DNA from 4 places in the Arthrobacter sp. alpha11c genome. Region 1 is predicted to be linked to each of the others. Evidence: riboswitches for the same ligand, from Rfam matches in the RefSeq annotation. Region 1 holds a riboswitch; each other region holds the start of a gene.
The links. A riboswitch is a leader RNA that binds a small molecule or an ion and turns the genes downstream of it on or off. The one in region 1 is predicted to bind cyclic di-AMP.

Region 1 (3,645 bases):
AACGCAGTTTGAGCTGCTTCGTTACCTCATGGAAAACCCCAAGCGCGTAGTCAGCAAGGCACAGATCCTGGACCGCGTCTGGGACTATGACTTCGGCGGACAGGCCAACATCGTGGAACTGTACATTTCCTACCTGCGCAAGAAAATCGAAGCCAACCACCCGCCAATGATCCACACCATCCGTGGCGCCGGCTACGTCATCAAGCCTGCGGACTGAATCTTGTCCACCCCTTCAGGAGCAACCCGCAAGACCCAGCGGAACTGGCTCAATCCCTCCACCTGGCATCTGCGCACGCGGTTGGTCCTGGTGGCGATGGCGTTGTTGGTTGCCATTTGTGGCGCAGTTGGAGTGGTTAGCTACGCCTCCATGGACATGTACTTCAACAAGCAGCTCGACAAGCAGTTGGAGCAGGCGTCAAGCCGCGCGAACGACTTCGGCAGGCCGCCGTCGAACTTTCCCTCAAGCGGTCGGCCGGATCCGCTGGAGGCCCGCGGCCAAGGCGCGGGGACCCTCAACGCGAGGATCGATGGTTCCAGCGTTATTAACTCGGGCCTGCTAAACGCAAACGGTCGCCGGGTCGCACTCTCGGCAGAAGACAAGCAGGTCCTGCTCTCACTCCCCCGCGACAACCGGCCTGTGGACCGTTCATTGTCCAACGGCGACTACCGGCTGGTGGCTGTTGAGACCACCTACGGCGACGTCATTGTGACGGGCTTGCCGTTGGCTGACAAGCAAAACGCCGAGGCGTCGCTGGTTTGGACCATGGTGTTTGTTTCCCTGGGCGGCCTGGTGCTGATCGGCCTCGCCGGTACCGTCATCATCCGCCGGACCATGCGCCCGCTGGAGCAACTCTCGGAGGTTGCAACCAAAGTATCGCGCCTTCCCCTCGACGCCGGTGAGGTGGCACTCGCGGTGCGCGTACCGCCGTCGGCCTCCCATCCTGGAACTGAAGTGGGCAGCGTTGGCCACGCTTTAAACCAAATGCTCAACAACGTTTCCAGGGCCCTGGAAGCCCGTCAGGAGAGCGAAACCAAGGTCCGGCAGTTTGTTGCCGATGCCTCCCACGAACTCCGGACGCCGCTGACCGCCATCCGCGGATACACCGAGCTGCTTCGTATGACGGAGAACTTCACGGATGACGGCAGGAAGTCGCTGGCACGGGTCCAGAGCCAGTCTGAACGCATGACCACGCTTGTGGAGGACCTGTTGCTGCTGGCTCGCCTGGACGAAGGCCAGCCGCTGAAGGTCACGGATGTGGACCTGACGCAGCTGGTGATCGAGACCGTCAGCGACGAAAAGGTGATGGCACCGGACCACATCTGGAAGCTCCAACTCCCTGACGAGCCCATTACGGTGCGCGGGGACGCAACCCAGCTGCATCAGGTGTTGGCCAATCTGCTCTCCAACGCCCGCAAGCACACCGATCCAGGTACCACGGTGGTCACAGGCGTCACGCTTTCCGCGGACGGTAGCGCGGTGGTCACGGTCACTGACAACGGGCCTGGTATTCCTCTTGGGTTCCAAGGCCGTATTTTCTCGCGTTTTGCCCGGGCTGACGCGGCGAGATCAGGCTCGGAAGGAACCTCCGGATTGGGCTTGTCAATCGTCGAATCCATCGTCCAGGCGCATGGCGGAAGTGTGGAAGTAACGTCCCAGCCGGGACGCACGGAATTCGCTCTTCGCTTCCCCACAGCTTCGAACGAACGCATATAACGAATCAGGCAACATGACGCGCCGTGAACGTGATCTCTGTTACCCAAATGTGACTTAAGCCGAAACCTCCTGTACCTTCGAAAGGGTGGGTCGCCCCTAACTGGCCCACACCCGGGATGCGCCGAGCTCTGCCACTTCCCGGAGTTCCGTTCTCATTCGAGGCAGAGACGGGGGACCCAGAGTCTCCGGGCACAGTACTTTCCTTGCCCTTGGGGTGAAGCCGCAGCTACGCGCGCGGCCGGATGACCTCATCCGAACCCGACAGCTAACTCCGCAGGCGCTGAGAGGTAATCACACATGTCTGAATTCAACGATCAGACGCGCCCTTCCGCGCGTCACCGTGACGAACACAATGCTCCCCTGACGAAGTCGCAAACCGTTCTGAAGAACGCTGCACGCCGCGGCAAGACCGGGCAACGAATGTCCGTTGTTGCAGGAGTCGTTGCCGCAGCATTGGGCGTCGCATCGCTCGGCCAGGCCGCAAACGCCGCATTCAATCTCCCCGAAACGAGCCAGGCGTCCGAGACGCAGGCTACCGCCCAGATCAGCAACAAATCAGCGGAAATTTCTGCTTCTTTGGATGCCGCTGCCAAGAAGGGCGCAGCCGACAGGGCTGCCGCAGACCAAGCTGCCGCCGCACAAGCAGCTGCTGCCGAGAAGGCTGCGGCCGAGAAAGCCGCCGCCGACCAGGCTGCTGCCGCACAGGCCGCCGCCGAGAAGGCTGCCGCTGATGCAGCCGCCAAGCAGGCTGCCGATGCCGCCGCCGCTGCAGCCGCGGCCGCTGCCGCAGCTCCCAAGGCCGTGGACGATCCCGCTGCTGCCAAGGCATACGCCGCCAGCATCCTCGCCAACTACGGCTGGGGTCCGGGCGAAATGACTGCCTTGAACACCCTGTGGGAGAAGGAATCCAACTGGCGGACCACGGCGACCAACGCGTCCAGTGGTGCCTACGGAATCGTGCAGTCCCTGCCGGCTTCCAAGATGGCAACTGCCGGCGCTGACTGGGAGACCAACTACCAGACCCAGATCAAGTGGGGCCTGAACTACATCAAGGAACGCTACGGCTCCCCCTCGGCAGCCCTCGCCTTCCACCTGGCCAACAACTGGTACTAAGCCAACTCAATAGGCAGGTTTGAGCCCACCCCAGCGGGCTCAAACGTGCAGGGCCTGATTACCGCCCCGTTTTCCGCCGTCGCAGCAGTGATTACTGCAGCTAACGGCGGGAACCGGGGCGGTTTTCGCGTTCAGGTGACGACGACTTGCACCTGACGTTACGTCAGGACTTAGCGTTGTGCTCATGACGGGAACAAGAGGATCCGGACCGTGGAGCATCGGTGAGCTGGCCACAGCGTGTGGCGTCAGCGTGCGGACGCTCCACCACTACGACGAGATCGGGCTGCTGTCCGCAAGCCAAAGGACAGCGTCCGGTCATCGCCGGTATTCGGAGGGCGACCTTCGCCGGCTATACCGGATCAGATCGCTTCAGATGCTGGGCCTTCCGCTCGCGGCCATCGGCAAAGCGCTGCAAACCCCGGAGGATGATCTGGAGTCCCTTCGAGGCCTCCTCCAACAGCAGCTGGTCCATGTGCAGGAGCACGCCCGGCAACTCCAAGCGCTCCAAAACCGTTTGGGCGAGCTGTTGTCACGCATGGACGGACGCGCCATGCCCACCCCTGAACAATTCATGTCAACGTTGGAGATGATTACCGTGCTCGAAAACAACTTCACAGCCGAACAACGCCAGCAACTCGCGGACAAGCGGGAAGAACTCGGCGCAGAAAAAGTCGAAGCCGCCAAGCAGCAGTGGGCTGCCCTTGTGGAAGAAGGACTGGCACACGTCCAAGCCAAGACGCCCGTCACCGACCCCTCCGTCCACGAATGGGTACGCTCATGGGACGGCATCGGTTCAATGTTCCACTCCAGTGAGGACA
Region 2 (3,645 bases), 220 kb from region 1:
GTCAGCACAAGGACCAGCGCCCGGCGGAAGGTTACTACCGCCAGCGGTTCATATCCAGCATTCAGAACGAGTGTGCGCATGCACGTACCTCTTCACGGCCGCACCCGTCAGGGGCACGAGGGCCGGCTGCCCTCTGCTTGTACGGGCTGTGGATCGACAACACAAGGGTAAGCACTTATATGCCATATCAACGAATTTTTCCGCCGTTTCACCTGCGGTGTTGGCGAAAGTTCATGTGCGGGACACCCCGTGGTTAAAGCGGAACACCCCGCCGGCCTGAGCCTGCGGGGTGTTCCGTGGAGTATTTGATCAGCCGTTGACGCGGATGAAAACGGGGCCGGAGCCAACGTTCACGCTGAACAGTGCCGTGGTGGATCCGTTCCATCCACCGTGGACTGCCATGCCGTTGCCGACGTAAACAGCGATGTGTGCCATTCCGCCGTAGCCACCGTTGGCATAGTAAGCGAGATCGCCAGGCTGGGCTTCAGCTGCACTGACCGTGCGGCCGAGGGAGAGGTAGCCGGCCGGCCAATCGTGGAAGTGAATACCGACGGCGGCCAGCGAGTTGGTCACCAGCATGGTGCAGTCCTGCGTGACGCCGAGCTGAGCGTAGGCCGCTGCAGCGATAGCCGCACCGAGGCCGCTGGACGCAGCAGGCGCCTTGGCCGCGGACGCATCAGTGTTGACCGCCAAAGTAGCGGTGCCGCCGGCAGCCGGAGCTTCCTTGGCAGGTGCCTTCTCGACGACGGGAGCGGGGGCTTCCACAGTCTTGACCACGGGGCGCTCGTAGGAAATGGCAACGCTGGAATCGGCAGCAATGGTGGCCTGGGCAACCGACTGCACGTCAAGGGTGGACGCAGACGTAGATTCGCGCTGGACGTTGGTGTCCGCAGCATTTGCAGCAACGCCGCTGGTCAGGACAAGGCCCGACGCAGCTGCGATCACTGCTGCCTGACGGCCAACGCCACCGGCGTTGTCGCTGACAGCCTTTGCAATGACGGCAAGTGAGCTGGTCTTGGGGGCCTCAGCTCTATGCCGTGCAACCTTGTTTGCACTGGTCATGATTACTCTCTTTTCGTATCCGCGCACGGTGGGGTCGCACGCGGGTTATGGGCTGCCAGCACTTGGGGGGCATGCTGGCTTACCCCGAATGGGATTTTCTAGCGGAGGGTGTAGAACGAGGACGTGCCGGTGGAGGCCGCGGAGTGCAGGAGCGTGCCCTGGCTGGGGTTCAAAGCGCTGATCATCATGCCGTTACCGACGTAGATGCCCACGTGGGCTCCGCCGTTCTGCACGACGAGGTCGCCAGGCGCAGGGGTGCTGGTGGGGGTCATGACCGTCCAGGCATTGACGCGGGGGATGCTGATGCCGGCCTGGGCGTAAACCCACTGGGTAAATCCGGAGCAGTCCCAGCCGTTGGGGGAAGTGCCGCCCCAAACGTAGGGGTGGCCGATGCCGGTGTAGGCAATTGCTGCAAGTCCTGAGGCTGCCGCGCTTGAAGCGGCATCCTTGGCCTTGGAGGACAGGGCACCGAGGGTGCCGTTCGCTTGGTCTTCGGTTGCCGTGCGCTGGGAGGCCCGCTGAACCTTGGGAGCTTCCTTGGTAGCCACAACGGGGCTCTCGAAGGAAACGGTTGCGGTGGGCTCCGCGGTAACAACTGCGGTGGCGACCAACTGCTGGGTGCTGGAGGATTCCGACTTGGAAACGTCGGTGTCAGCGGCCTGGGCCGGGAGTCCAACGCTGAGAACGAGCCCCGAGGCTGCGGCCAGAACGGCGGCTTGGCGGCCTACGGTGCCTGCATTGGTTGAGACAGCCTTGGAAAGGGTGTTCAACGGGTTCGTGCGAACCAATTCGGCGCGATGGCGCGCAGGGGTAGTGCGTGATGACACGAAGGTAGCCTCTCCCAATGCCTGCGAGGTGAGCTGTCGGATTCGGATGGGAGTCATCCGGCCGCGCGGCTTCAAGGAAGCTTTTGCGACTTAACCCCAAGGTCTTCTGACTCGAAGACCAAAATTGGTTCCCCCGCCCCTGCCAGACGATTTTTGCGAACGGACCTCGAGTGGTGGCAGAGCTAGGCAATCCACTCAAGTGCATCGGCCCCCTAAAAAGCCGATGCGCTTTAGACGGTACAACAGATGTTCGTGAATGTCACATTCAGGTCACGGGGCGTGTCATGGATGCGAGAGGCAACCATCAACTGGCTCAGAGCCAGCCCATGGGATCTACGACCTCGCCGTTTACCTGGACCTCGAAGTGGAGGTGGCAGCCCGTAGAAGCTCCTGTGGTGCCACTCAGCGCGACCGTATCGCCGCGGCTGACAGTCTGTCCCACTTTGACGTTGAAGGACGACAGGTGGTTATACGTGGTCTCGAGGCCGTTGCCGTGATCAATCACCACGCGGTTGCCTCCGCCGTACTCATGCCACCCAGCGAACGTGACCTTGCCTGCGGCCGCCGCGTGAACGGCGGTTCCGCACTGGGCCACGAAGTCCTGGCCACGGTGGAAGTCACCGGTGCCGCCGGTAAGGGGGCTGACACGGTAGCCAAACGGTGATGCCGTGACCAGCTTGTCCAGCGGACTTCCCAAGGTGCCAAGTGAGGAGGCGCGCTGGATGCTCCCCGCTGACTGGGCGCTCAGCAACTGCTTGAGCTTGCCGTCAGGATCAGCGGCGGTAGCGACTGCTGCACGACTGAAATCAATTTTGGCAGAGGCTGCTGCAGAAACTTCCGGTTGGCTGCCACCGGGCACGGAGAGGGCCGCCTCGGCCTGTCCGGACTCGGACGTGGCCATGACGGGGCTTGTGGCAGGCAGGCCTACAGTCAGGGCAAGTCCGGTGGCGGCAAGCGCGACACCGGCCTTCTGCCCGACACCACTGGCTGCGGCGAAGTCGGCTACCTGGCGCAACGGGCTCTTACGGCGGCGCACCTGACGCGGGGTGTCGCGTGGCCGGATCTCCATTGCGGCGCGGGCTGGCCGTAGCTCAGCAGCGGGGCCGGACGCGCGGCGGCGGCCCCTGACGTTCTGCGATGTCAAACTCTGTTCCTCTCTGGAAAGCCTGCGAAGTTAGCTGTCGGATTCGGGTCAGAGAGTTCAAAGACCCGGTCCGCACGAAGCGCAAACGGCACACAGGTATCCCCGGGAGGACTTGCGTTAGTAGGCACTTCTGCTGCGGACTTCACCCCAAGGCTGCTTCTTTAGGCAGCCGCTTGTGGTTCCCCCGCCTCTGCCAGTAGTTGATGACACACCTGATCTGCTGGCAGAGCTCGGCTCCAGATCAGGTAACGCTTTGGTATCGGCGCTAGTAGATAACTATAGGTGATTAAAGCCCGCAGTAATAAATTCGTTATCTTTCCAAACGACCGTGTTGTGGGTGGCCCCCATATCATCAGTCGCGGAAATCCGCAGGTCACACGCGCGCCGACCATCCCAAAGTGAGATCTGACACTCCCCGCGGTCAGAGGGAAAGTCAGAGTCAGCTGACGGCGACGAAGACGTGCGCAGCTACCTCGGGAGGCAGCTCCAGCGCTCCTTCAATGCCGGGAACGCGGACGGAGATGTACTCCCCCACCCGTTCCAAGGAGACAGTTGCGCCAGGACGAATTCCGCCTTCGTCGAGCTGGGTGAGGAGCTCGGGCTCAACCTGGA
Region 3 (3,645 bases), 450 kb from region 1:
TGCAGCTTGGATATGGGCCCGTCGCGAGCCTGAACACAGCCGGAATGAAGGCTGGGCTGAGCGTTTATGGCCCCCTTGAATCCACCCCACGGCAATGGGCCGTGCATACAGCCAGCGGAGTTCTCCTGGCAGACCACATCGTGGTGACGCGCTGTGCCCAGAGCCAACTGCGCCGAATGCTTGCCGACCTGGGAATCGCCATAGGCCAGAACCTTGTGACAGCCATGCGTGCCGTCGGGATGCACTTGGTGGGCGTTGGGGAACTTATTACACCCACGCCCAAGGAAGTACTACGGCAAGCCAAGGCAGTGGGGCAAGCGATCTCATCCAAGGTTGCCCTCCCGGCCGGGCCCGGCATCGCCCTCGCCTAGAACCCCTTGCCTGGAAACTCGGCTGAGAAACCGTCGAGCAAACCGGACCCTGTTCCTAAAACGAACAAAAGTTAACTCAGAAGGCCGGTACCCCCGAAGACGTTAGTCCTCGAAGGCACCGGCCTTTGAGTTGGAGCGTGATGCTTAGGCGCCAGCGCGTACGTACGTGATGGGGCCGGTTGCGGTGAGCCAGCTGATCGGGTGGATGCCCGTCTGGTTGCCGTTGATGCCACCGCTGATGGCCTGGCCGTTGCCGATGTAGATGGCAACGTGGCCGGACTGGACGATCATGTCGCCGGGCTGGGGGTCGCTGACAACCTTGCCGTAGTTCAGGAACTGCATGGGTGCGAGGTCGCCAACCGGGATGCCTGCGGAGCCGAGGGCCCTTTCCACCATGGCGGTGCAGTCCTGCACGATGCCGATCTGGGCGTAAGCCGAGGCGACCATAGCGGCGTTGACGCCACCAACAGCCGGAGCTGCAGCAGCAGGCGCGGCTGCCACCGGAGCGGTAGCCGTGGTGGTTGCAGCGGCCTGGACGGTAGCCGTTGCGGCCTTCTTGGCAACCGGGGCCGGAGCAACGGGGGCCGGCTTTTCAATAACGGGAGCCGCTACGGAAGCAACCGCGGGGCGCTCGAAGTTGATGGTGGCCGTGGATGCGGCCGTAACAACCTTGGTGGGACCCTCAGTGACGGTCTCGGCGACAGTAGCAGGGCTGGAGTCGCGCTGAACGGGGGTCTCTGCAGCGTGGGCAGCGATGGAACCCGTCAGGACGAGGCCTGAAGCTGCTGCGATGACAGCGGCTTGGCGACCTGCGCCGGATGCGTTGCTGGCAACAGCCTTGGAGATGGAGATGAACGGATTAGGACGTACGCTGTCCGCCTTACGACGGCCGCGAAGAATGCGTGAAGACATGAAAGAGCCTCTCCCGATGCCTGCGAGGTTAGCTGTCGGATTCGGATGGGAGTCACCCGGCCACTATCCCCCGCTGTGCAGCGGAAGCTTCGTGACTTCACCCCAAGGCGCGCTCTTAAAGCGGGCCAAAATGGGTTCCCCGTCTCTGCCGTAGGTTTGTCTGCGAACGGATTCCGGACTGCGGCAGAGCTAGGCAATCAGCCCGGAAATGCCCGTTACGTGGAACAGGCACAGGTACAACCGTACGGGAAGATCACCTCAAAGTCACATTTACGTAACGAGAAGTTCAGTTTTGGCGTGTCGTGGTGACCATTTCGAGATCTTCGCAAGTATGTAGAAAACCCTGCTATTCCGGGGAATTTTCGTCATCCGCGTCGTTGGGAGCCGCTAGTTTCTTGCGGGCTGTAACAGCGAGGAAGATCACGAGACCGATCGCCACCACAGCGAGGCCAACGATGCTCCAGGGGAAGGGTTGGGAAGCTGCCGGAGCCGGCTCAGTATTTTCCGTACCGGGGGCTGCTGTGCCCGCCGTCGGAACAGCAGCCGAAGCCGAGGGGGAGGCGCCTGCTGAGCCGCTCGCCGTCGTCGTGCTTGTCCCGGAAACTGTGAACTTGAAGGTTCCCTCGATCGGGTGGGAGTCTGAACTGACCACGCGCCACACCACCGTGTATTCCCCGGCTGGAGCGCCCGGGCGCAGCTTCTGGACAGCCATGTTGTCGATGATTTCCACTGCGCCATCTGCCCAGTTTTCGCCCCCAGCGGTGACAGTCACGCCCGAACCGATGGCAAGCGGCCGGTTGTTGAACGTGATGGACACCGACGCCGGCACTTCAGCCACCCTGGCACCGTTGGCCGGAGTTGTTGATTCGGCGACGTCATGCGCGGAGGCCGGAGCGACTCCCAGCAGCAACGCGGAAGCGAAAGCGAGAGCGGCTACGACGGCGGCCAGAAGCGGGCGGCTGGTACGCATGGGGCGGTTTCTCCTAGTGTTGGCTTCCTTACAGACTAGGCGAATCGTCCCAACGCCCCACATCAGCGGGCATAGGATTTGAGAGCAAACTCCCCCGATCCCCGGAGACCTTCATGCTTAAACAAGGTTCTGCAATCGACCGCTACTTCAAGATCTCCGAGCGCGGGTCCACATACTCGCGGGAAATACGTGGCGGCTTCGCGACCTTCTTCGCCATGAGCTACATCGTGGTGCTGAACCCGCTGATCCTCTCCGGGGCAGACTCGAGCGGGGCGTCGCTCGGTTTCACGGCCGTAGCGGCCACCACTGCGTTCGTGGCGGGCATCCTCACCATCCTCATGGGCGCCTGGGCCAAGCACCCCTTCGCCGTCGCAACGGGCCTGGGAGTGAACGCGTTCGTGGCCGTGACGGTTGCCTCCCACCCGGAGCTGACCTGGCCGGACATGATGGGGCTCGTGGTGCTTTCGGGTGTCACCATGCTCATCCTGGTACTCACCGGATTCCGCACGGCCGTATTTAGGGCCGTCCCGGAAGCGCTCAAGACGGCGATCGTAGTAGGCATTGGCCTCTTCATCGCCTTGATCGGCCTGGTCAACGCCGGTTTTGTCCGACGTATCCCGGATGCGGCCGGCACCACGGTCCCGCTCGGCCTTGGCGTGGATGGCAAGCTGATGGGCTGGCCCACTTTGGTGTTCGCTGTCGGCCTGATCCTGACCATCGCGTTGGTGGTGCGGAAGGTCCGCGGCGCAATCCTGATCGGCATCGTGGTGTCCACCGCCCTGGCCGCCATCCTCGAATTCACGCTCCACATTGGTCCCAGCTTCGACGGCAAGAACGTCAACCCGCGCGGCTGGTCCCTGGTGGCCCCCACACTTTCCGAATGGGGCGCTCCGGACCTCTCCCTGATCGGCAAAGCCAACCCCTTTGGCGCCTTTGAACACCTCGGATTTGTGGCTGCTGCGCTGCTGGCCTTCGTGATCCTCCTCAGCATTTTCTTCGACGCCATGGGCACCATGGTGGGCCTGGCCAACGAGGCAGGAACCGTGGACGAGCACGGCAACATTCCCAACGTGGACCGCGTCCTGCAGGTTGATGCCCTGGGCGCAATCGTCGGTGGCGGCGCGTCCGTTTCGTCCAACCAGATCTTCGTTGAATCCGGCGCGGGCATTGGCGAAGGCGCCCGCACCGGTCTCGCCTCCATTGTCACGGGCCTGCTCTTCCTGGTGGCCATGTTCTTCACGCCGCTCATCAACCTGGTCCCATTCGAAGCCGTGGCACCTGCGCTTGTGGTGGTGGGCTTCATGATGGTGTCCCAGGTTGGCAAGATCGACTGGCAGGACTGGGGCGTTGGCATCCCCGCGTTCCTGACGATCGCCCTCATGCCCTTCACGT
Region 4 (3,645 bases), 1.1 Mb from region 1:
CACGACGGCGGGCCCCGGCGTGGGTGCCCCTTGTTGGGTTTACGATCTGGAGACTAGGCTGGCCGGGCAAGCACAATAGTAAGTTTGCTTAGGAAGGGCGACCATGACCAGCTATGACCCTGAGGACGATCCCCGGACCTTCGGCGCCTCTGGCGCAGCCGAGCCAGACGACACGGTGGGCGACACCGCTGGCGACCCGGATGATGTCCACACCGATCCAGACATGCGCCAGGACGAAGACGACGATCCTGCAGCGTCCGCCAACCCTGATCCCCTGGACGGCAACGTCACGGGACTCGAGCCTGGGGGCGGCGTACCTCCGGGCGAAACCCCACCGGCGGAGGGCAGCATGAGCAGCGACCAGGGGCACGAAGAGTAGCTCGTCGCCAAACCGCTAATACGTTGTTGGGCAACAACGTATTAGCGGTCCAACAACGTATTAGCGGTCCAACAACGTAACAGCGGCTCAACAACGTAGAACCACACCTGAGGAGCAACCAAGGCTACGGCAGCCTCAGGATCTCCCCGAGGTCGTAATCAGCGGGTTCGTCCAGTTGCGAGTAGGTGCAGCTCTCCGGAGTCCGGTCCGGCCGCCACCGACGAAACTGGGTGGTGTGCCGGAACCGGTCGCCTTCCATGTAGTCGTAGGCAACCTCGATGACGAGCTCGGGCCGGAGGGGAACAAAGGAGAAGTCCTTGCCTGCGCTCCACCGGCTCTGCGCACCCGGCATTCGGGAACCCGTTGCTGCCGCATCTCCTTGATCGGCCCACTGGCCCCAAGGATGTTCGCTGAATTCCGTCTGGTACGGCTCAAGTTCGGCCACCAGGCTTTCGCGCTTGGCCATGGGAAATGACGCCACCACCCCCACGTGCTGCAGCTGACCGGCGTCGTTATACAGCCCAAGCAGCATCGACCCGACAACCTTTCCCGTCTTGTGCCAGCGGAATCCAGCCACCACGCAGTCCGCGGTCCGTTCGTGCTTGGTTTTGAACATGACGCGCTTATTCGGCTGGTACGTCCCCTCCAGCGGTTTGGAAAGTATACCGTCGAGCCCAGCACCTTCCAGCTGCACGAACCACTCCTGTGCTTGATCGAGTTCGGTCACCGCCGGCGTTACGTAGACGGGCGCCTCAGCCTTGGCCAGTGCCTTCTCCAAGGTGGCCCGACGCTCGGAAAACGGCTTGTCCATGAGGTTCTCGTCTCCCAGCGCGAGGATGTCGAATCCGATGAAGGAGGACGGGGTGCTCTCGGCAAGCATCCGCACACGGCTATCGGCAGGATGGATGCGCTGCTGAAGGCCCTCGAAGTCGAGCCTGTTGTCAGCTATGAGGACGATTTCGCCGTCGATCACGCATTTGTCCGGGAGGTTCTTCTTCAGCGCTTCCACCAGTTCAGGGAAATACCGAGTCATGGGACGTTCGTTGCGGCTGCCCAGGATGATCTCATCCCCGTCTTTGAAAACGATGGTCCTGAACCCGTCCCACTTTGGCTCAAAATGGCCTACATCAGGGATCGAAGGAACGGACTTGGCAAGCATGGGCGAAATGGGCGGCATCACTGGGAGGTCCATACGACTATGTTCTACCTGCCGCTCGCGGCGGAAGCTAGTCTTGGGCCATGGATATCTTGGCCGTTCTAGTGGCAGTACTGGCAGCACCTGCCCTCATTGCGGCCCTTTGGTTCTGGGTCTCCCGCCAGAACAGCAAGGGGAAAGCCCGGCGCGGCGCCACGGGTGGGATGCTGGGTGTGGCGGACGAAATTTTCCGACCCGAGACCCATTACGCACACCAAGTCCAAAGGATCCAGCACGAGCTGCCAGCCCCGGCTCCGGCCCCGGAGCCTAAGTCCTAACGCACCTTCGCGCTGGAAGGCGTCCCGCCCGTTACATTAATGTGACTTTACTATGGCGCTCATGTACGGTCTAAGAGCGACCCGTATCTCCGCTGGGCCGCTTCCGGGTTGACGCCGAGCTCTGCCGCAAACCGGAATCCGCCAGACTCGCGGCAGAGACGGGGGACCCAGAGTTCCCGGGCCTGATTTTTCATAGGCCCTTGGGGTGAAGCCGCCTTGCGCGGCCGGACGGCCTCGTCCGAACCCGACAGCTAACCTCGCAGGCGTTGAGAGGCAACCACCATGTCCCCAACCATGGATCAGCCGCGCCGCGCCCAAATAGCGCGCGAGCGTACCCAGCCAACCGGACGCCGTCGGGCCCAACCCAGCGGATCCTCCACCAGCACGCCAGAAGCAGAAGCGGGTTTAATAGGCACGACGCCGGAACCCACCACCGCTCCTGCTCCCGCCCCTGCGGCACCCACCACGCGCGCGGCCGCTCGCGCGGCAGAGCGTGAACGGGCAGCGCAGGCAGTTATTTCTGCTGAGTCAGCTCCGGCTAAAACTGCTCCAGCAGAAACAGCACCGGCGGACTCTGCTGCGGCGGATTCTGCTGCGGTAGTTTCTGCTCCCCTGGAGCCGGCGACTGCTGCGATTCCAGCTGTTCCGGCGCGCGAACCGGTCGCTCCCGAACCGGCTACGGATCCCGAGCCTGCCACCGCTGCTATCCCGATCGTTCAGGCGCCCACGCCCGCCGCTGCACCCACCCCCGCCGCGCACGAACCGGACCCCGCTACCGCTGCCATTCCGATCGTTCCGGCGAAGAGCCCTGCCCAGCTCGCCGCAGCCGCGACCGCCGCCGCTGGTCTCGCAAGCCGGAAAGCCCTTCGCGCCCAAGAATCCGAGAGCGGAACAGCCCCTTCCGCGACAACGGCTGTCCAGTCCTCGGCAAGCGTCGCCCCTGCTTTCGGAGCGTCGTCCTTCAGCCACGAACCACACGCCGTCCTCACCAAGGCCGCCTCGGTCAAGACAATGGGCCAGCGCATGGCAGTTGTCGCTGGAGCATTGGGCTTGGTATTGACCGTTGGCACCATGAGCCAGGCCTTCGAGCTTCCCTTCTTCGGGAAGGAAGCACCGGCCCAGGAAGCCAGTGACGCAAAGACAGGTGGCGACAGCAGGCAGTCAACTTCGGCCGCCCCTGCGCCCAGCTCGTCCTACTCCAGTACCTCTGCTTCGTCGGCCAGCAGCGAGGCCGGACAGCCGGCAACTGTTGCAACGCAGTCGTCAGAAGAGGCACCCGCTCAGGGATCGGCGTCGTCCATTCCTACTCCGCAAGTTTCACTCGCGGATCCTGTTTGGGTCCCTTCGGCAGTCCCGTCCGCTGTTGTTCCTGTGCCGGGCGTGACAACTCCTGTCCCAACCCAGCCGGCCCCGAGCCCGGTTCCGTCGGACACGGTTACCACCCCACCTGCCACGACGACGCCGACGCCCACCGTCACTCCGGCGCCTACTCCAACACAGACTCCGGCGCCAAAGCCAAAGCCGACCGGGAGCCCCAGCACCACGCCGTCCAGTGGTTCAGCACTGGACCTGGACGGCATACTCGACGGCGCGACGGGGATTTTGAAGTGAGCACGCAACTTCCCAGGACCAGCAAGCACGTCGGATGGCACGGCCGGTACTGCAGCAGCAGCCGCACTGCCACCTTCCGTCATCGGATGGGCCGTTGGAGCTGCCAACGGTTGCGTCGGGCCTAGGAATCACGGCAACAAGAAATCACTGCAACGAGATGAGGCAGGCACCCAGGTGCCTGC

Region 2: it holds a riboswitch for cyclic di-AMP, as region 1 does, so the genes downstream of both, ACTAQJ_RS11775 (C40 family peptidase) here and ACTAQJ_RS12750 (aggregation-promoting factor C-terminal-like domain-containing protein) in region 1, are expected to answer to the same signal.
Region 3: it holds a riboswitch for cyclic di-AMP, as region 1 does, so the genes downstream of both, ACTAQJ_RS14960 (NlpC/P60 family protein) here and ACTAQJ_RS12750 (aggregation-promoting factor C-terminal-like domain-containing protein) in region 1, are expected to answer to the same signal.
Region 4: it holds a riboswitch for cyclic di-AMP, as region 1 does, so the genes downstream of both, ACTAQJ_RS18460 (hypothetical protein) here and ACTAQJ_RS12750 (aggregation-promoting factor C-terminal-like domain-containing protein) in region 1, are expected to answer to the same signal.

Annotation. Positions count from the first base shown of each region.
Region 1 is NZ_CP196747.1:2,821,878-2,825,522, forward strand. Features, by position in the region: gene ACTAQJ_RS12740 (response regulator transcription factor) at 1-217, shown strand, start outside; gene ACTAQJ_RS12745 (sensor histidine kinase) at 221-1,714, shown strand; cyclic di-AMP (ydaO/yuaA leader) riboswitch at 1,849-2,006, shown strand; gene ACTAQJ_RS12750 (aggregation-promoting factor C-terminal-like domain-containing protein) at 2,012-2,827, shown strand; gene ACTAQJ_RS12755 (MerR family transcriptional regulator) at 3,012-3,645, shown strand, end outside.
Region 2 is NZ_CP196747.1:2,602,772-2,606,416, forward strand. Features, by position in the region: gene ACTAQJ_RS11765 (HNH endonuclease) at 1-80, opposite strand, end outside; gene ACTAQJ_RS11770 (NlpC/P60 family protein) at 310-1,062, opposite strand; gene ACTAQJ_RS11775 (C40 family peptidase) at 1,161-1,889, opposite strand; cyclic di-AMP (ydaO/yuaA leader) riboswitch at 1,894-2,057, opposite strand; gene ACTAQJ_RS11780 (M23 family metallopeptidase) at 2,203-3,033, opposite strand; cyclic di-AMP (ydaO/yuaA leader) riboswitch at 3,040-3,269, opposite strand; gene ACTAQJ_RS11785 (iron-dependent transcriptional repressor DtxR) at 3,473-3,645, opposite strand, start outside.
Region 3 is NZ_CP196747.1:3,272,753-3,276,397, forward strand. Features, by position in the region: gene ACTAQJ_RS14955 (FAD-binding protein) at 1-371, shown strand, start outside; gene ACTAQJ_RS14960 (NlpC/P60 family protein) at 516-1,283, opposite strand; cyclic di-AMP (ydaO/yuaA leader) riboswitch at 1,287-1,455, opposite strand; gene ACTAQJ_RS14965 (copper resistance CopC family protein) at 1,630-2,253, opposite strand; gene ACTAQJ_RS14970 (NCS2 family permease) at 2,367-3,645, shown strand, end outside.
Region 4 is NZ_CP196747.1:3,969,671-3,973,315, reverse strand. Features, by position in the region: gene ACTAQJ_RS18475 (DUF6480 family protein) at 104-379, shown strand; gene ACTAQJ_RS18470 (ATP-dependent DNA ligase) at 504-1,571, opposite strand; gene ACTAQJ_RS18465 (hypothetical protein) at 1,619-1,852, shown strand; cyclic di-AMP (ydaO/yuaA leader) riboswitch at 1,982-2,132, shown strand; gene ACTAQJ_RS18460 (hypothetical protein) at 2,135-3,463, shown strand.